Regions from separate parts of the Massilia violaceinigra genome, predicted to be linked through region 1. Evidence: predicted binding sites of a transcription regulator. Region 1 holds the regulator's gene; each other region holds the start of a gene.

What was found. The regulator FNR, encoded in region 1, switches genes on or off when oxygen is low (the NO sensors DNR and NnrR bind a similar motif). The targets are predictions, from matches to a motif close to TTGATNNNNATCAA.
Region 2: the regulator FNR is predicted to act here: its motif matches at 2,342-2,355, upstream of CR152_RS23450 (serine protein kinase).
Region 3: the regulator FNR is predicted to act here: its motif matches at 1,732-1,745, upstream of CR152_RS29575 (universal stress protein).

The regions. Positions count from the first base shown of each region.
Region 1 covers NZ_CP024608.1:6,174,862-6,181,577, reverse strand. Annotated here, with positions in the region: gene ccoG (cytochrome c oxidase accessory protein CcoG) at 1-338, shown strand, start outside; gene CR152_RS26550 (FixH family protein) at 358-891, shown strand; gene CR152_RS26545 (hypothetical protein) at 906-1,139, shown strand; gene CR152_RS26540 (hypothetical protein) at 1,186-1,788, opposite strand; gene fnr (fumarate/nitrate reduction transcriptional regulator Fnr) at 1,979-2,746, opposite strand; gene CR152_RS33295 (cation transporting ATPase C-terminal domain-containing protein) at 2,874-3,143, opposite strand; gene rhlE1 (RNA helicase RhlE1) at 3,277-4,524, opposite strand; gene CR152_RS34730 (hypothetical protein) at 4,598-4,729, opposite strand; gene CR152_RS26525 (hypothetical protein) at 4,826-5,572, opposite strand; gene CR152_RS26520 (DUF885 domain-containing protein) at 5,817-6,716, shown strand, end outside.
Region 2 covers NZ_CP024608.1:5,432,333-5,439,048, forward strand. Annotated here, with positions in the region: gene CR152_RS23445 (DUF444 family protein) at 1-304, opposite strand, end outside; gene CR152_RS23450 (serine protein kinase) at 325-2,289, opposite strand; gene CR152_RS23455 (pyridoxamine 5'-phosphate oxidase family protein) at 2,525-3,028, shown strand; gene CR152_RS23460 (DUF445 domain-containing protein) at 3,079-4,275, shown strand; gene CR152_RS23465 (hypothetical protein) at 4,308-4,616, opposite strand; gene CR152_RS23470 (M66 family metalloprotease) at 4,620-6,716, opposite strand, start outside.
Region 3 covers NZ_CP024608.1:6,856,500-6,863,215, forward strand. Annotated here, with positions in the region: gene CR152_RS29560 (hypothetical protein) at 1-337, shown strand, start outside; gene CR152_RS29565 (TraR/DksA family transcriptional regulator) at 517-879, shown strand; gene phbB (acetoacetyl-CoA reductase) at 922-1,668, opposite strand; gene CR152_RS29575 (universal stress protein) at 1,805-2,653, shown strand; gene CR152_RS29580 (hypothetical protein) at 2,660-3,049, opposite strand; gene CR152_RS29585 (hypothetical protein) at 3,294-3,851, opposite strand; gene CR152_RS29590 (EAL domain-containing protein) at 4,068-6,623, shown strand; gene CR152_RS29595 (hypothetical protein) at 6,620-6,716, shown strand, end outside.

The sequences.
Region 1 (6,716 bases):
TCGATGTGATCCGTGACCGCGGCTCGATGGGGCGCGAAGTGGGCGACGGCATGATCGAAAACGTGTACCGCCTGCAGATCATGAATACCGCCGAAACCGGGCATACCTTCCGCATCAAGGTGTCGGGCATCGATTCGGTGCGCCTGGCCACGACCGACCAGGCCGTGCTCGATGGCGCCAGCACGCGCGCGGTGCCGGTGCGGGTGCAGGTCGAACGCAGCGCGGCGGCGCGCGGCGCGGCGGCGCCCGGATCGAACCACATCGAGTTCGAACTGACGGCGGTGGACGACCCGTCGCTCAGCGTGCGTGAAAAAGCCGTGTTCATCGTGCCAAAATAAAGCAAACAAGGAGACCCGCATGCAAACCGCCTCACCTCTGATTCCCTCCATCGGCCCGTGGTACAAGCACCGCTGGCCATGGCTCCTGATGCTCGGCCCCGCCATCGTGGTGGTGGCCGGCGTGAACCTTGGTTTCGTCGCCTACCGCGGCCAGGATGCGATGGTGGTCGACGACTACTACACGAAGGGCAAGGCGATCAACCAGGACTTGCGGCGCGACCGCGTGGCCAGCGCCATGCGCCTGGGGTTCGACGCGCGCTATGATCCGGCCACGGAAAGGCTGGCCGGTACCCTGACCAGCGGCGGACAGGCCTTGAGCGCGCCGTTCAGCATCCACCTGGCGCACGCCACCCAGCCGCAGAAGGACCGCAAGCTGGACGTGATTCCGGATGCGGCTGGGCGTTTTTCGGTGGCGTTGCCGCTGCTGGAACGGGCGCGCTGGCAGGTGGTGGTTGAAGGCGGTAAGCGTGACTGGCGTCTGGCTGCGGCCTGGCACTGGCCGCGCGAGCAGGCGCTGGCGATCAAGGCCGACGCTGCGGACCTTGCTCACTGACCGGGGGAGTGCAGATGCGACTTGCGATGAAAGTGTTGTGGCCCGCCTTCCTGGCGGCGATGCTGGCCGAAGGCTGCTTTTTTGCGCTGTTCGATCCGCGCGAGGCGCTGCATGTGGGCGACATCACGCTCTCGCCGATGGCGGCGTACACCATCGGCTTTTTCTTCTTCTGGACTTTTTGCGCGCTGGCCAGCATGCTGACCTACTATCTGGTCGTGGTGCCGGACGATCCGCATCCGCCGTTTTAGCCTGGATATTTTGTGCGCCGTGCCAAGGAGCGCGAGAGAGTTCGGGTCAAGTGGATGCCGCGCCATCGTCAAACACCGCCTGCAGGCTGGGCGCGTTGAGGCTGCGCTCGAACCACTGTTCAAGCTCTGCCTGAGTGGCCTGACCGATGCGTTGCGTTGCCGGCCCCGGCAATTCGCCGAACCGCTTGCGCAACAGGCTGCCCAGCGCCCCGCGTAGGGCAATGACTTGTCCTTCCGCCTTACCTTCCGCACACCCGTTTTGAAAGCCGATCTCCTCGATCTGCTCGGCGCACGTTGCAAGTTTGCCTCCCATGTCGGCATCCTCCTCCGCGCTATCAACCATAAACAATTCCGAATTGCCGGTTCCGCGTGCCAGCAAACCGTTTACCCATACCTGAATCGAGCGCCGCAGGCTGGCCTGGGGTGATTCCTTGAACCACGTCGTCAGCGCCGGCAAGACGTCTGTTGAGACCTCGGGCAAGAGTGAAAGTTCAAGCCGGAACAGCAGCGCCAGCACCCGCTCGAAGGCCGACAGGGCGACTTCATCGAGCAGCTTGAAGGAAGTGAAATCCGTGACCAGTTCGCGCACCCGTTCCGGGTGGGCGAACAGCGAGCGGTATCCGAGGTCGTGAGGGCGGGCATCGCGCATTGTGGCGAGCGCCCATGCCCCGCCTTTGCGCTGCCTCACGCGTGCGCGGCGGCGTACAGGCCGGAAGGATAAGGCAGGTAGCAGGATGTGGCGCGCGGGGAAGAGGAAAGCCCGTAATTATGTCCTGATAATTACCTGTGAACATTATTATCGCCTGTTGGAAAACTGATTCCCGCAGGCTTGTTGCGACTTACGCCATCGGGCTGCACTGCTCGGTGCCGGCGGCCAGCGCCTTGAGCATGGCCGGGTCGAGCAGGGTCATTTCGCGCTTGTCGACGCCGATCCAGCCCTGTTTCTTGAAGCGCGACAGCAGGCGGCTGATGCTTTCGATGGTCAGGCCGAGGTAGTTGCCGATATCTTCGCGCGACATGCGCAGCTGGAAACTGGTGGCCGAGTAGCCGCGCGCCGCGTAGCGTGCCGACAGGTTGACCAGGAACACCGCAAAGCGCTGCTCGGCCCGCATATTTCCCAGCAACAGCATCACATTTTGCTCGCGCGTGATTTCCTGGCTCATGATGCGGTGGAAATGGCGCAGCAGGGTGGGCACCTCGCCGAACAGTTCTTCCAGGCGTTCGAATGGAATCTCGCACACTTCGCTGTCTTCGAGCGCGACCGCGTCGCAATGGTGGCGGTCGCCGCTGATGGCGTCCATGCCCAGCAGTTCGCCGGCCATCTGGAAACCCGTGATCTGCTGCTCGCCGCCCGCATTGACCTGGTAGGTCTTGAAGTGGCCGAAGCGGATGGCGTACAGGTTGCGGAACGGCTCGTCCATCTGGTACAGGCGCTCGTCGCGCAAGACGCGGCGACGCTTGCCGATGATGTTGTCGAGTCGGGTGATATCGTCGTTTTCGAGTCCCATCGGCAGGCACAGCTGGTGCATGCTGCATCCCGCGCAGCTGGCCTTGAGCGCGGCGACGTTCAAAATGGCTGCGGGAACGAATGGAAGAGGCTGGGGCATAGGGGTCTGACGGTTTGTGGCTTGAGCCGTATGATACCCCAGTGGAACCATGGCAGGCAGGCTAATAGCGGCGCAGCTGCGGCATTTTCCCCAGTACAGATGCCCGAATGGCCATGGTGGCGTTGCATTATCTGCGCAGGCGTTGTGCAAGTCCCAACAGCGCCGACCAAAGAACAAGGGAAAGACCAATAGCGCCCGCCGATACCAGTTGTGCGGCACTTAATGGCGTGAAATGAAACACGGCCGCCAGCCCGGGCACGCAGATCACGACCAGCAGCGCGGCGAGGGCGTTCGCGGCGATCATCCACCGCACCCGGTTGGGCCGGCGCCGCCGATGAGGGGCGCGTCGGGGCGGCGAGGCGGCAGCAGGAACATGGGTTGGCGCGCGGCGTTCCATGCCCGTTGGAGAAGGCCAGGGCGGCAGGCGGCCGGCAGCGCGTTGGGGCCGTCCGCGGCGAGGCGGATCGTTCAAGATATCAATGACTTACCAGCAAGGCTTGATGTGGCACGAGCGTGCCGGGATCGGCTACTTAGCGCGGGCGGAAACGCACGTCGACGGTCGAGACCTCGCCCGTGATCTTGGCTTTCTTCGGCTTCTTGGGCTTTTTCAGCACCTCGCCGGCGGTGTTGGTCACCGGCACCCGGTGTTCGGGCGAGAAACCAGGCTCCTCGATCCGCTCCAGGGTCTGTTTGGTGAGGATTTCGATGGCGGCAAGCAACTGCACTTCGTCCGCGCACACCAGCGACACCGCCTCGCCCGAGGCGCCCGCGCGGCCGGTGCGGCCGGTGCGGTGAATATAATCCTCGGCCACGATCGGCAGGTCGAAATTGACCACCTGCGGCAAGTCGTCGATGTCCAGTCCGCGCGCGGCCACGTCGGTGGCCACCAGGATCTTCGCTTCGCCCGCCTTGAAACGGTCGAGCGCGCGCAATCTGGCCGGCTGCGGCTTGTCGCCATGGATCGAATCGGCCGCGATGCCCTGCGCCTGCAGGGTCTCGACCAGCTGGTCCACGCCCTTGCGCGTCTTGACGAACACCAGCACCTGGCCCCAGCGGTGCTTTTTCAGCAGATACAGGAACAGTTCCGGCTTGCGCTTCTTGTCGACCGGCACCACCCACTGGCGGATGCGCTTGACGGTGCTGTTGCGCGGACTGACCTCGATGCTCAGCGGGTCGATCAGCAGCTTGCCGGCCAGCGCGCGGATCTCGTCCGAAAAGGTGGCCGAAAACAGCAGGGTCTGGCGTTTTTTCGGGAGCGCGGCGAACACGGCGTCGAGCTCGCGCGAAAAGCCCAGGTCCAGCATGCGGTCCGCTTCATCGAGCACCAGCGTTTCGAGCTGGTCGAACTTGACCGCGTTCTGGCGGTACAGGTCGAGCAGGCGGCCGGGCGTGGCCACCAGCACATCGAGGCCCTTGCGCAGCTTCATCATCTGCGGATTGATGCTGACGCCGCCGTAGGCGACGTGGGTCCGCAGCGGCAAGCCGGCCCCGTAGGCACGGAAACTTTCGTGCACCTGTTCGGCCAGCTCGCGGGTGGGCACCAGCACCAGCACGCGCACCGCGTTGGCGCCGACCTGGCCCTGCAGGGTCAGGCGCTGCAGCAGGGGCAGGGCGAAGCCGGCGGTCTTGCCGGTGCCGGTCTGGGCGGCCGCCATCATGTCGCGTCCGGCCAGCACGGCCGGAATGGCTTGCGCCTGCACCGGGGTGGGGGTGCTGTAGCCGAGCGCGTCCAGTGTGCGCACGAGGGGATCGATCAGACCGAGGGAATCAAAAGACATGGGGAAGCGACCTTGCAGCAAAAGAACAAGGGCGTAGTTTACTCTGTCCGGCGCCGGCCGGGGCGCAAAACCCCTAGCGCGTGGCGCTCACAGCTGCCGAGACGGTCGGCTTGGTCGGCTCGTGCTTGTCGCCGCAGGCGGCCACGGAGAGCACGAGCATGCAGCAGGCGGCAAGGGCCGCGAGCGGGTGAAAGCGTGGTTTCATGGCGCACCCCTGTTAAAAAGCCAATGCTACCCAAAACCACGCCCGGACGGCGCGCTATTGCAACGCGCTATCGCGACGCGCTATCGCGACGCGCTGTCAGAAGCGGTAGCTCACGCCGGCGCGCAGCACCGGATACACCTTGTAGGCCTGGACGTCGGCTTCCATCTTCACGCGCTCGACCGCCACGTCGCGCGCCAGCTGGGTGCAGGCGGCGCTGGTGGCCGTGCAGCCCGACTGCACCAGACGGCCGTTCGGATGGCCCTGCCACAGAGCGCCCACATCGGCGCTGAATTGCCACTTCTTGTCGGTGCTCAAGGCATTGCCCCAGCCCACGCCGAGGTAGGGCGCGCCCTTGTTGTACTCGATGCCGCCGTTGAGGATGCCGACCTGGCTCGCCGCGTAAGTCTTGCCGTTGATGTTGTAGTTGCCGTTGGAATCCTGGCGCGCCACCATGCTGACCTTGTTGCCGTTGTACACCACGCCGCCGGTCAGGCGGAACGGGCTGTTATCGATCAGGTGCCAGTCGAACAGCACGTCGATGTTTTGCAGCTTGGCCTTCATCGTGTAGTGGACGGTGCTGGCGGTATCGTTGTACTTGTACTGGAAATAGCTGGCGCCGAAACGGGCATTCAGCGTTTTTTCCATTGGGAAAATCAGATGGGCGCCGACGCCCGTGGTGCCGACTTCTGCGGTAACGGCGATCTGGGCTTGCGCGCTGGCGGCCAGCAACAGGGCGGCGGCCGCCAGGACGGTATTCTTGATGTACATGCAATGACCTTTGACGAATGACTGGGGGATGGCGGCATTGTACCGGCTCAGGCCGCCGGCGACATGCTCTGGCATCGTGGCCCGCCATGCTACTCCAGTCGGGGCTGCCAAGCCAGTCCCGAAAGGTAAGCAATTGTCGTTTTTTGTCGCCCGGCCGGCCCGGCGCGGATCGCCTGGGAATGGCGTTTCGCCTGTATTGACGGGCGCCGTTGCGTGCCGGGATGGTGGTTTCCGGGCCCGATCCATGATAAATTCTGTGGCGGCCGGCTGCAGATCGTCCGCAACACGCCCCACCAACCGATTTTCCGGAGATTCCCGCATGCCTACCCCGTTCCAGCGCGCCGTCGCGCCCCGTCTGATCGCCGCCCTGGTGGCCTTGTCGCTTGGCGGCGCCGCCGTGCCGGTGCTCGCTGCCACGCCTGGCGCCGGTGCCGGTGCCGCGGCCGCGGTGGACAAGCGCGACGCCGCCTTCGACAAATGGGCCGATGGCTTTGCCGCCGACTGGGTGCGGCTGTCGCCCCAGCGCGCCACGGTCGACCAGTATTTCCGCGGCGCCGAACAGCAAGCGCTGGACCGCCAGCTCACGCCCATCACTGTGGCGCACCGCGCCAGGTATGCGGCGCTGGCCAGGGCTGGTGTCGCGCGGCTCGACCGCTTCCTGGCCGGGTCCCTCGACAGCACCCAGCGCGTGTCGGCCGAGACCATGCGCTGGTCGCTGGCCAACCACCTGGCCGGCGAGCGTTTCGAAGACCACGCCTTCGTGTTCTCGCAATTTGGCGGCACCCACATCGCGCTGGTCAGCTTCATGAGCGCGGCGCACCCGATGCGGCGCGCGGCCGATGTCGACAGCTACCTGGCGCGCCTGGCGCAGATTGGCGAACGCATGGACCAGGCCAACGCGCGCACCCGCGCCGCCGCCGCGCGCGGCCTGCTGCCGCCGCGCTTCATCCTCGAACGCGCGCAGGGGCAGGTCGACGCCTTCCTCAAGCCGGCCGCCGACAAGAACGTGCTGGTGCTCGCGCTGGCCGAGCGCAGCGCCGCCCTGGCCGACCTGACGCCGGCGGCGCGCGCCGCCGCCATCGACAAAGCGGCGGCCATCGTCGGCAAGAGCGTCCTGCCGGCCTACGCCAGGAGCCAGGCGCTGCTGGCCGAGCTGCACCCCAAGACCGGCGACGCCGCCGGCATTGCGCGCCTGCCCGACGGCGCCGCCGCGTACAGC
Region 2 (6,716 bases), 740 kb from region 1:
CCGGCGTGCCGCCATCGTCCGCCTGCTCCGGCAAACCGGGCTGCAGCACATCGCCGGGCTGGCCCACGCCCTGGCCGGCGCCGGTCTGGCTGCGGCTGTCGGCGAGGCGGAAGCGGGCGTGTTCGAGCAAGCGCACGGGCACCTGGACGGTGCGGTCCTGCGGACCGGTGATCAGGTCGGGGCCGGCAATGAGCTCGGGCAGGTGGCTGTGCACGGCGTCACGCACCTTGTCGTTATGGCGCAGCCAGTCGCGCGCTCCGCGCGAGAACAGGTCGTACCACGCCGTGTTGATTGTCGCCGTCACGCCATATCTCCAGGACCCGGCTATTCTTGTGCCAGCAAGGTCGTTACGTAGTTGAGCGCTTCGCGCGCGCTGTGGCTGTCGTAGCCGTATTCATCGACCAGCCGCTTCTCGACGGCGGAAATCTTGGTGCGGATATCGTCATCGGGACGCTTGGCCGAGCTGACCAGCCGCAACACATCGCGTCGCTGTTCGAACAGATATTGTTGTACCGCGTCATTCAGTTGAAGATGGCTCTCCAGGCTGAACCTGGTGCCGCGCTTGTAGGCGCCCATCGCCTTGCGCACGACTTCCTGCCGGAACGATTGCTTGCCCGACTCCGAAATATGGATCTTTTCCTCGACCGCGCGCAAAAACCGTTCGTCGGGCCGCCGCTCTTCATTGGTGATCGGGTCCTTGATCTGGCGGTTGTCGAGCATGGCTTCAACCTCATCGAGATACTTGTTGAGCAAATCCTGGGCTTCCTGCTCGAACGATACGAACAGCGCCTTGTGGACGTCTTCCTTGACCCAGCGGTTGTAAAAATCCTTGCGCGTCAGCACCAGGTAGTCGACCCATTTGCGTTTTTTCTTGGGATCGATGCGGGCATCGCTCTCGATGCCATCTTTCAATGCCAGCAGTACGTCCATGGTCGACAGGCTCTTGCGGTTGGACTGAATGATCGCGTTCGACAGTGCATTGATCACGAAGCGAGGCGAGACTCCGGCCAGGCCCTCGTCCGGCGCCTTGTCCTTTTCTTTGACACGCCGGACATCGGCGCGGTTCACTCCTTCGACTTCTTCGTTGGCGTGAATGCGCACTTTCTTGACCAGCTCCACGTCTTTCTCGTCGCCGTCCTGGATGCGGCTCAGAATGGCGAACACGGCCGCCGCGTGCAGCACATGCGGGTCGAGGTGCACGTCGCGAAACGCCGGGGCCGCCGAAGAAATGAGTTTTTTGTAGATGCGCGCTTCCTCCTTGTAGTTGAGCGTGTAGGGAACCTGGATGATGACCATGCGGTCGAGCAGCGCTTCGTTTTCGCTCTCTTGCAGGAATTTGCGGAACTCGGCCAGGTTGGTGTGCGCCAGAATGGTTTCGTCGAGGTAGATGAGCGGAAAGCGCGACACCTTGACGTTCTTTTCCTGGGTGAGGGTGAGCAGCAGGTACAGGAATTCGCGCTTGACCTTGAGGATTTCGATCATTTCCAGCACGCCGCGGCTGGCCGCGTACACGGCGCCCGACCACGACCACGCGCGCGGATCGCCCTCGTCGCCGTACTGCGCCACCTTGGACAGGTCGACCGAGCCGACCAGATCGGCCAGATCGGCCGTGGTGGGGTCGTGCGGGGCATACGTGCCGATGCCGCTGCGCCCGGATTCGGACACGAAAAAGCGTTCGACCGGCATCTGCATGAAGTCGCCGGCGTACTGGTCTTCCAGCCGCGCGCGGCAATGCGGACAGACTTCGCCGCTGATCTCGATGCCGTAGGTGTTGCGGCAACTGGCGCGCATGGTGTGCGGCACCAGGTGCAGGGGCGATTCGTGCACCGGGCAGCCGCCGATGCCGTACAGCGCGCCGTCGTCGGTGTAGCTGTACTCTTCCAGCCCGCGCTTGAGCAGGATCACCAGGGTCGACTTGCCGCCCGAGGGCGGTCCGAGCAGCAAGAGCAGGCGGCGCCCGACCTCGGAACCGGCGGCGGCCGCCTTGAAGTAGTCGACCACCCGGTCGATGGCGTCGTCGATGCCGAACAGGTCTTCGCCGAACAGGCGGCAGCGGAAATGGCCGTCGCCCGCTTCGGTACAGGTGGCGCGGATCATGTCCCAGATGTATTGGTGCGAGCTGCGCGTAACCTGATGCGGCGCGCGCGGCAGCACCTGGTCCATGAACTGGGCAAACGTGCCCGACCAGTGGCCAGCCCGGTGCTGGCGCGTGAAGACGCCCAGGCTCTCGATGAATGAGGCATGTGGGTCTTGCACGGTCGTCACTGGATCATCGCCGGAAATACTCACGTTGGCTCCTTGTTGGTCTTTTTTCAGTATCAGCGCGCGCTCAATGCGCAGACTGATACACATCAATGTGCGTAATTGAACCTATGGGAAGTTTTTCGAGCTGATGTGTTGAACCGCTTCTGACCCGTGGATGCCGCCAGCGTGCGGGGTAAGTTCGCTTGCGCACAGAAGCGCATGACTATTGCGATTACGATATAGTTTCTTAATAACCTAGAACAGCGTGAAGGAAAAGCCCATGTCAGCATTTACCCATTCCGATCAAGTGGCTGAACTCAGGTCCAAGATCAAGTCGATTCGCTTCGCCATGTTCACCACCGTCAATGAACAGGGCCGCCTCATCAGCCGCCCGATGACCAATCAGGAAACCGACAACGACGGCAACCTGTGGTTCTACACGTCCACCGATACCGAACTGTGGGAAGACATCGTGTCGCGCCCGGAAGTGAACGTCAGCTTCGCCGAGCCGGAAGACCATGTGTATGTCTCGGTCAGCGGCCGCGCCGAGCGCATCGTCGACCGCGCCAAGATCAAGGCCATGTGGAACCCGGCGGTCCAGGCCTGGTACCCGCACGGTCCGGATGATCCGCATGTCGTGCTGGTGCGCGTCGTTTCCAGCAGCGCCGAGTACTGGGATTCCAGCGCCGGCAAGGTGGTCAGCCTGTTCGAGATGGCCAAGGCCGTACTGACCGGCACGACTCCCGACGTCGATCCGGGCGAACACGGGAAGATCAACCTCTGAGCCAGTTCCACTCCGTGCACGAAAGCGAGCAGCAAGCCAGGCTGACGCGCATGCGTCTGATCGCCACCGGCCTGCTGGTGGCGATGGCCGTGCTGTTCGTCGTCGCGCGCCTGCTGGAGCCGCGCCACGCGGCTTTCGCCTTCGTGGGCGCGTTCGCGGAAGCGGCGATGGTCGGCGCGATTGCCGACTGGTTCGCCGTCACCGCCTTGTTCCGCCATCCGCTGGGCTTGCCCATTCCGCATACCGCCATCATTCCCACGAATAAGGAAAAGATCGGCGAGAATCTGGGCAATTTTCTCGAAACGAATTTCATGAGCTATGACGTCGTGCATGCCGAACTGGTGCGCATTGACTTCGCCGGCTCGGCCGCGCACTGGCTGGCGCAGCCCGCCAACAGCCGCGCCGTGGCAGACCAGGCGGTCAGCGCGGTGCCGGTGCTGCTGCGCATGATCGACGACAAGGACGCCGCCGGCTTCCTGCGCGAAGCCCTGTCCGGCGCGCTGGAAGACGTCAAGCTCGCGCCCATCCTGTCGCAGGTATTGTCGGTGCTGGTAGCCGGGCGCCAGCACCATGTGCTGCTGGAGCGTTTGCTCGGGATCGTCTCCGGCGCGCTCGAAGCGCACCGTCCGTACATCCGCCAGAAAGTGCACGAGCACAGCCCGCGCTGGCTGCCACGGGCGATCGACGAGAAATTCTACGAACGCCTGATGGAAGGGGTGCAAAATACGCTGGAAGAAATCCAGGGCGAAGACAGCGAATGGCGCGTGCGTTTCCAGGCTGCCACCGAAGAGCTGATCGACAACCTGGCCCATTCACCCGAGTACGAAGCCAAATTGCGCGGCTTGCTGGAAAGTAGCCTGAGCCATCCCTTGTTCCGCACCTACGTCGGCCAGGTGTGGGAAGACGTGCGCGACCGCTTGCTGGCCGATGCCGAATCGGAAAATTCGCAGCTCTCCGCGCACTTGCAATCAGCGCTGCAAGCCTTCAGCCGCGCGCTGGAGCGCAATCCGGCGATCCAGCAGCGCATCAACGACTGGCTGCGCACCTTCGCCGCCGAGACCATCGTGGCCAAGCGCGAGCTGATCATCGCCCTGGTGCGGCGCGTGATCCGCAGCTGGGATGCGGAAACGATCGCGCGCAAGTTCGAGCTGCATGTCGGGCGCGATCTGCAATATATCCGCATCAACGGCACCATCGTCGGCGGGCTGGTGGGCCTGGCGCTGCATAGCGTGTCGCTGCTGTTTTAAGACTGGCGCGCGGCGCCTTGGCCGCGCGCCGCTTACTCCGCCACCACGCTGAAGAACACTTCCCCCTCGTAATGATCGTCCCAGTCGCCCGACCAGTCGCGCAGGCCGAACACGGCGTGCACGTTAACCCGGCGCGGCGCCAGAGGATCGATCTCCGTTTCCAGGCGTATTTCCAGATTGCCGAAATGATGGTCGTCGCGCGGCGAAAACGCCGCATCGAAGCCGATCAGCAAGGCCGTGGCCTGCGTGACCGCCGTCGGAAAAACAACTTCCGTACTTTCGCGCCGTGGGCCTTCGTTGCGCCTGCGGTTGAACGCGATATTGCCGTTGAGGATTTGCATGGCTTACTCCTTTGCGTCGTGAGAGGAAGGCTGCTTCAGATGCAGCAGGAATTGCCCGCCGCGCCGTACTTCGATGTCCCAGTCATGGCTGCCCGCTCCCTGGCCGGCGTCGAGCACGACCGTACTGATCGTGTGAAAACCCGGACTGAGCGCACGCAGGTCGAGCGTGCCGCCGCGTCCGATTTCGGTACCGCGATGGTCGTACCAGAACACCTGGGAGGCGGGCAGGGCCGCCCCGCGTTCGGTTCGGACGTTCGCGCGCAGCAAGGCCGGAATCGCGACCGTGCCACCGGCCGCCGAGGAAATGCCGGCCAGTCCGATCGTCACCCGCGCGGCGCGCAGGATGGGCGGCGGCGCCAACTGGCCTTCCCAGCGCACTTCGCCCGTGGCAATGCCGCTGCTGGCCAGCACCCGGATACCAACCGCCTGCTGGCGCCCGAACACCCATTTCGGCACCGTCAGCGAGCTCGCCGTGGTGCGCGGCGCCAGCCCGCGCCAGGTGCCAACGGCGTCGCGCCACTGCACCAGATACCAGAGCGGATGATCGGCGGCGGCGCTCCAGCGCAGGCTCAGCGATGGCGCCAGGGCATCCGCAGCGCCATCGACGACGAGTTCCAGCGGCGGCGCTTCGCCGATCGGGCACTCGAACACCGGCTCGCCGCATTCGTAGATCACCAGCCGCGTGGCGGCCGGATCGAAGCCGATCGCTTGCCGTATGCGCAGCGGAAATGCGTCACGCGCGCAGGCGCAGGCGTCCGCATGCGCAGACGCATACAGGCAGGCATGCTTGAGCATATTGCCCTTGTCGTCCTGCAATTCCACCTCGAAGCTGGTCGGCATCGTCCCCAGCGGTTGCGGATAGGCGGGAAAATGAAAGGCCGGCCCCATCCGAACCACGCGCTTGCGGGTGATGCTCATGACCAGGAACAGCTGCGGCGTCTTGATCTTGATCCAGTCGCCGCGGTCCTGGCCGATGCGGCTGGCGGCGGCCGGCGATGGGCCGGCGACGGCCGGTATGCGGCTCAGCAGGGCCTTGTAGGTGTACGGGCTGATCCATTTGTTGCCGGAGTAACCCATGATGTCGTGCGCGCTGGCGGGATCCTTGATGCTGCCGTCGGCGGTATCGACGCCGAACTCGCCGATGCTGTCGGAGTCAAATCCGCTGTAGCGCGGATAATCGTCGTCGGTATTGTGCGGCGTGGCGCAGCGCGTCACGTTGTCGCAGGGGGCGTGGTCGCGTCCGAGTGCGTGGCCGAGCTCGTGGGCCACCGTGCCGCCGCGTCCAGTGCGCGCGACGGCCGCGCCACCGCCGCCGCAGCCGCCCACCGAGCCGGTGCGCACGCCCGTGTTGTACAGGCCGAGCACGATGTCTTCCGAATCGCCGCGCAGCTCGGCCACGGCGTCGAGCAGGTCGTCGAATTTGTCGCAGCCCTCGTTAATGTCGGACTCGATTTCTTCATCGTAATCCATGGTCACGAAGCTGGTGATGTTCACTTGCGGAATCGGGAACAGCTTTTCGGTCGTCATCACCGTATTGACGAAGTCGGCCAGGCCGGGCGCGGCCAGGGAGGCCGGGGTGGCGCCATCGTTCACGTCCGGTCCGGTGTAATTGATGCCGACCGCCATCACCGGCAGCGCCGGAATGGCCTCGAAGGCCAGGGTGCGCTCGAACGTGGCGGAGAACTGGGTCGGGTCGAACGCGGAAAACACCCTGGCGCGCAGGGTCACCGTGCCCACCGAGCGTTCCTGCGGAATGATGAACGTCAAGGTATGGCCGGCCTGGCCGCGCGCAATCTGCGCATCGCGCCGAGGCACGATGGGGGCCAGCGGCGTGAGCGTGACCGTGCCGCCGGGGCCCGCCACGTCGAGCGTGCCGGTCAGGCTGGGGATGGGCGCCAGGCCGGAGCTGGCATCGTAGTCGACGTACAGGCGCACAGCGGTCGGCTTGTCGGCCACCAGCCGGATCGAGTTGTCCGGGAACACGTTCGCGCTGTTCAGATGGGCGCTGCTGCGAAAGTGCTGGATGACCTGGCTGATCTCGGCATCGGCGATGATCAGGTCGCCGCGCGGATTGCCCGGCGTCGGCGGCGTGACCCGTTC
Region 3 (6,716 bases), 680 kb from region 1:
CCGCACGCCCCCCGACGCCAAGCTGAGCCAGGAGGAACGCGACCATGCCTTCGCCCTGCTCGACGAGGAACTGGTGCTGCGCCAGCACGTGCATGCGCTGTACCTGGACGCCGCCCGCGCCGTGCTCAAGGGCCTGGGCCAGCCGCAGCAGCATGTGATGGCGCTGACCGCCGACGCGACCGAAAAAATCCGCAAGATCACCGCGATCGCCAATGTCACCGGGCTGGTCGCGTCCGTGGTGGCACTGGCCGGCGCGGCGGCCAGCGGCGTGCCCGGCACGGTCTCGCTCGCGCTCAAGAATGTGCAAGACCATATCAAGGCGGTCAAGGGGCAGTAGGGTGACCCGTGTAACAGATGCGTGCAACGGACGCGTGCAACGCACGCGCGAAGGCGGCACGCTTCGTGCGCGTGCGCGGGTATTCAGCGCCGCGCGAACGCGCTACACTCGATATCAGCACGCGCGCGTCCCGGTGCGGTGACGCGGCCGTGCCAACATTCACTTTCCCGAGCGTCATCATGAATGGACTGGAACCAGGGCAGCTTGCGCTCCTCAAAGCCGTCCTCGAACAGCGGCTGGCCGATCTGGCGCGCCACGATGGGGCCGAGGTGCTGTCCGGCCCGCGCGACCTGGCGGTGCAGGAGGTCGAAACCTCGCCCGCCGACAAGGCTACCGTGCGCCTGCTCAACGACCTGGCGCTGGAAGCGGCCGGCCACCACGTGGCGCAACTGCGCACGCTGCGCCAGGCGCTGGCGCGCATCGACGATGGCAGCTATGGCGAGTGCGAGGAATGCGGCAATCCGATCGGCTTTTCGCGCCTGCAGGCGCGCCCGGAAGCGCGGCTCTGCATTGCCTGCCAGACCCGCGCCGAGAAGCGCTGACGCGCGCTCGTCGCGCCAGCGGGGATGCGTGCGCTGACGCGCTCAGACCATGTGCTGCCCGCCATTGATGGCGATATTGGCGCCCGTCACGAAGGCCGCCTCTTCCGACGACAGATAGGCGACCAGGCCCGCCACTTCCTCCGGTTCGCCCAGCCGCCCCACGGGAATTTGCGGCAGGATACGGCTCGTCATCACCTCGTCCGGCACCCCGGTCACCATCTTGGTGCGCAGGTAGCCGGGCGAGATGGTGTTGACGGTGACGTTATGGCGCGCCATTTCCAGCGCCAGCGCCTTGGTGAAACCGTGCATCGCGGCCTTGGCCGCGGAATAGTTGGTCTGGCCGAAGGCGCCCTTTTGCCCGTTAACCGAGGAAATATTGATGATGCGGCCCCAGCCTTGGGCGGTCATCGGCTCGATCGCCTGCTTGGACAGGTTGAACACGCTGTCGAGATTGGTGCGCATGACCTCGAGCCAGTCGTCATGATGCATCTTGGCAAGCGTGCGGTCGCGCGTGATGCCGGCATTATTGACCAGCACGTCCAGGCGCCCCTGTTCGGACAAGAGTTTTTGCACCATCCATTCACTGTCGGCAAAGTCGCCCACGTCGGCCTTGTAGGCCGTGAAGCGATAGCCTTCATCGCGCTGCGCCGCCAGCCAGCCCTCGGGCGAACTGTTGTTTGGCGAATAGGTCGCCGCCACGCTGAAGCCGGCCCGGTGCAGGCGCTGGCAAATTGCTGTTCCCAAACCTCCCATGCCCCCGGTTACGAGAGCCACTCTTTTGATTTCCATCATGCTTTCCTGTCATCGTGGTGAAGTCCGAGCCCAAGTCTAGGGCGCTTACCGTGCGCAACATTGAGCAATATCAAAGCTTGGGGAAAGATGGTTTAAGATGATGGATATCAAGTCCATCGAGACAGGAGCATTCATGGGGTATCAGACCATCCTCGTCCACGTTGACGACAGTCCGTCCGCGTACGCGCGCATCGGCGTGGCGATCACGCTGGCCAACAGTGGCGGCGGCCATCTCATCGGCATGGCCCCGACCGGGGTCGCGCGCACCCTTCTTCCCAGCCTGCCGCCCGGCCAGAGCGACCCCACGCTGTCGCTGCACCTGGGTTTCCTGCGCGAGCAGGCGCAGGAAGCGCTGGCCGCCTTCAGCCAGCGCTGCGAGGCGGCCGCGGTGGCCTCGCACGAGGCGCGCGTCATAGACGACGACGCCGGCGGCGGCCTGTGCCTGCATGGACGGGTGGCCGACGTGGTCGTATTGAGCCAGTCCGATCCGGACCAGGGCGGACCGGGCCTGCTGGCCGACCTGCCCGCCTATGTGGTACTGCACTCCGGCAAGCCGGTGCTGATGGTGCCGTTCACCGGCGAGCGCGCCAGTGTCGGGCAGCGCGTGCTGGTGTCGTGGGATGCCAGCCGCGAGGCGGCCTGCGCGCTGCAACTGGCGCTGCCGCTGCTGCGCCACGCGGTCGCGGTCGACCTGGCGGTGTTCGATACCGGTCCCGGCAGCCACACGGCGGCCGACGCGCGCGCGGCCGATCCGCGCCCCTGGCTGGCGCGGCATGGCGTGCACGCCAATTTCGCGGTGCACGCGCTGGCGCACAAGCGCCAGCAAGTGGGCGAAGCGCTGCTGGCGCTGGCCGCCCAGAAAAATGCCGACCTGCTGGTGATGGGCGCCTATGGCCACTCGCGCGTGCGCGAAACCATCCTGGGCGGGGTCACGCGGACCTTGTTCGAGTCGATGAGCGTGCCGGTGCTGATGGCGCACTGAGCCGTTTCAGTGCCAGTCGAGTTCGCGGATGCGCGACACCTGGCGCCGCGCCATGAGCGACCATAGCTGCTGCGCCAGGGTCAGGTCGGCGCTCATGCGGCGCGGCGGCGCCAGCGCCAGTTCGCAGTCGCGGTCGGACCATTCCTCGAAGCGGATGGCGCCCCCGCGGCTCACTTCGATCACATACATCAAACCGTCGTCGTATCCGAAGCGCAAGGCCGCGCTGGCCGGTTCAGCCGCAGGCGCGGGCGCGCCGTTCCCCTTGGCCTCGGCCTTGGACCGGGTCTTGCGCGGCGCTGCGTACAGCTCGGCCAGAACAGCCGTCAGCTGGGCCTCGGTGGGCGCGGCGATGTCGCGTCCGTCCATGCTCGTCAGGGTGAGCCAGGCTTGGTTCATGGTCGCGTCCTCCCGTCGGCACGCAGCCACCGGCGCGGATGCGCTGGCTGGACTGGTACATGGATGCACTATGTAAAGAGCATAATACCGAAAAACCCCGCGTTGGGAAGCGCTATCTGAACGCTGTTGCAGGCAGCATGAAATGTAAACAAATGCCAACAAATGCAAACGCGCCGCCGGGCACGAAGGCCGGGCGGCGCGCGCTTTCCGCCGGCGCTGAACCGGCAGAGGCGTCAGGTGCGGCTTACTGCACCAGCACCGGCAAGCTGAGCGGATCGAAATCGGTCCAGTCGCCACCTTCGATGGTGCCCTTGGCACGCTCGATATGGTGCGAGCCGAGCCCGCGCAGCACGTCGATGGCGCGCGCTTCCTGGTCCGGCTGGTCGGCCGCCACGGCGATCAGCATGCCGGACTGGCGCGGTTCGTAGCGGTTGGCATTGCTGCCCTCTTCCTTCTCGCCGGCATCCTTCATTTTAGATAGGCTGAACAGCGAGCCGACGTGCGCGCCCACCAGGCCGCCCACGATCGGACCGGCCGGACCGGTGACAAAGGCGGTCGCCGCGCCCACGGCCACGCCGAGCGCGCCACCGGTGGCCGCGCCTTGCAGCACGCCTTCCGGGGTTTCCTTGGCGCCCGGAGACTGCATGTTGTCGCCGCCGATCGGGGTCTGGTCATGCTGGCCCGGCTGGTTCAGGAAAAAGGCGGAAATACGATCTTCGGAAAATCCGGCGCGCACCAGCTCGCGGCGCGCGTGATCGATCTCGTCCTGAAGTTGAAAATGACCTGCAACGATGGTAGACATGCTGTATTCCTCCTGCATTAATGATGGGGCCAGCATGCGCCAACACGCCCGTTTCCTCTGTACGCAAACGCACCTAAGGCCAGGGCGCAACAAAAAGAAATCTTTCCCTCCCGCTCGGTAAATATTTCTCCGTATAATATAAATCGACGGTAAGACGGCTTGTTTCGTCTGCCCGGCAAGGCCCAGCAAGCTCGCAATCTTTATTGAAAGACGCTGATGGAATTGGACACCGCGCATCCCTTACGATCGAGTCCCGCCGCCGCCGCGGTGCTGTCCGCGTGTAGCAACGGTGTGCTGCTGGTCGATGCCAGCGTCGCCGCCTTTCCCATCCTCGATGTCAACCCCGCCTTTTGCCAGCTCAGCGGCCGCACGCCGGAGCAGCTGATCGGCACCAGCGCCATCCTGCTTGGGGGCGCCGAAGGCGCCGTTCCCGGCGGGCCGTTCGGCGCGGCGCTGGCGGACGTGGCGGCCGGCGGCGCCAGCGCCTCGCTGCTGCTGCGCGTGGGCGGCGCCGGCGGCAGCGCCCCGTGGTGCCAGTGGACCATCAGCGCGGTGCCGCACGAAGGCGAAGGCGACGGCATTACCCCGCGCCAGCTGGTCTGCATTGCCGAGAACGTCAGCGAGCTGCACGAACAGCAAGCCCTGCTGGCGCACCTGTCGACCCACGACGCCCTCACCGGCCTGGCCAACCGCAGCCTCTTCAACGAGCGCCTGCAGGCGGCCATGGCGCGCGCCCGGCAGCGCGCGGACGGCTTGGCGGTACTGTGCCTGGCGCTGGACGGCTTTAACCTGGTCAACGAAAGCCTCGGCTACGTGGCCGGCGACCAGTTGCTGATCAGCGTGGCCATGCGCATCCAGGGCTGCATGCGCCCGCAGGACACCTTGTCTCGCCACGGCGGCAACGAATTCGTGCTGGTGCTCGACGAGGTCGACAGCACCGCGCAGGTGCAGGCCGTGTGCGAGCACATCGTGCGCGTGATCGGCGCGCCCTTCCCCGTCATCGGCCAGAGCCTGCACGCCGGCTGCAGCATCGGTATTGCGCGCTTTCCGCAGGATGCGGACGATGGCGTGACCCTGCTGCGCTACGCCGACATGGCACTGTCGCATGCGCTCGGCCTGGGCGGCAACCAGCTGCAGTTTTTCACCCCCGAAATGAACCAGCGCACCGCCGAGCGGGCCCAGATGGAGGCGGCGCTGCGCATCGCCCTCATCGAAGGCCAGCTGCAGCTGCAATACCAGCCGGTGGCCGACCTGCAGCAGGGCGCCATCTGCGCGCTCGAGGCGCTGGTGCGCTGGCAGCACCCGGTGATGGGCCTCATTCCCGCCGGGCGCTTCATCCCGCTGGCCGAGGCGGCCGGCCTGACCACCGCGCTCGGCTACTGGAGCCTGCGCCGCGCGGTCGAGGACATGGTGGCCTGGCGCACGGCCGGCCTGCCGACGGTGCGGGTGGCGATCAATATCTCGCCCAAGCAGTTCCGCGACGCCGCACTGCCCCAGGTGGTGGCCGACGCGCTGGCGCAGTCGGGCATCGCGCCCTCCCAGCTGTCGCTGGAAATCACCGAAGCGGCCCTGATGCAGGACCTGCCCAGCAGCGACGCCACCCTGGCCCAGCTGAAAGCGCTGGGAATCGGCCTGACCCTGGACGACTTCGGCACCGGCTACTCCTCGCTCAACCACCTCAAGCGCTTCCCGCTCGACCTGGTCAAGATCGACTGCGGGCTGACCGGCAATATCGTCACCGGCGCCGACGATGCCGCCCTGGTCAAGACCATCATTTCGATGGCGCACCACCTGGGCATCGAAGTGGCGGCCGAGGGGGTGGAAACCGAAGCCCAGTGCGACTTCTTGCGGCGCAATATGTGCGACCAGATCCAGGGCTATTTCTTCGGCAAGCCCTGCGACCGCGACGAGGTGGCCGGGATGCTGGCCGCGCGCCATGCGGTGCCGCCGCATCTGCTGCGCATCCAGAAGCAGCCGCGCACCCTGCTGCTGGTGGACGACGAGCAAAACATCGTCTCGGCCCTGAAGCGCCTGCTGCGGCGCGACGGTTACCAGATCCTGTCGGCCAACAGCGGCCAGGAAGGGCTCGACGTGCTGGCCGCCAATGCGGTCGACGTGATCGTGTCGGACCAGCGCATGCCGGGCATGATCGGCGCCGACTTCCTGCGCGCGGCCAAGGGCTTGTATCCGGACACGATCCGCATCATGCTGTCGGGCTACACCGAATTGCAATCGGTGACCGACGCCGTCAACGAGGGCGCGATCTTCAAGTTCCTCACCAAGCCCTGGGACGACGAGCAGCTGCGCACCCACATCGCCGAAGCGTTCCGGCTCAAGGAAATCGCCGACGACAATGAACGCCTGAACCTGGAGCTGCGCACCGCCAACCACGAACTGGCCGCGGCCAACCGGCGCATGGAAGACGTGCTGCGCCAGAAGCAGCAGCAGATCACGCGCGACGAGATCAGCCTGAACGTGGCACGCGAATTGCTGCAGTTCGTACCGCTGGCGGTGATCGGGCTCGACGACGATGGCATGGTGGCGTTTGTGAACGGCGCAGCCGAGCGCATGTTCCGCCAGAATGGTGCCATACTCGGCAATGAGGCGGAGATCGTCCTGCCCGAACTGTTTCCCGACGGCCTGGCCCCCAGCGGCAGCCACCAGGTCCATATCAACGAGCGCTGCTATCAGGTGGTAGCGCATCCCATGGGCGCGAATTCGCAGTCGCGCGGCAGCCTGATCATCATTAGCGTGTGCGAGGAAACCGAATGACGCCTGCCGAAGACACCATCGATATCGACGACGCCAGCGAAGGCATGGTGCTGGCCCAGGATTTGCGCGACGCCGGCGGCGGCGTGCTGCTGC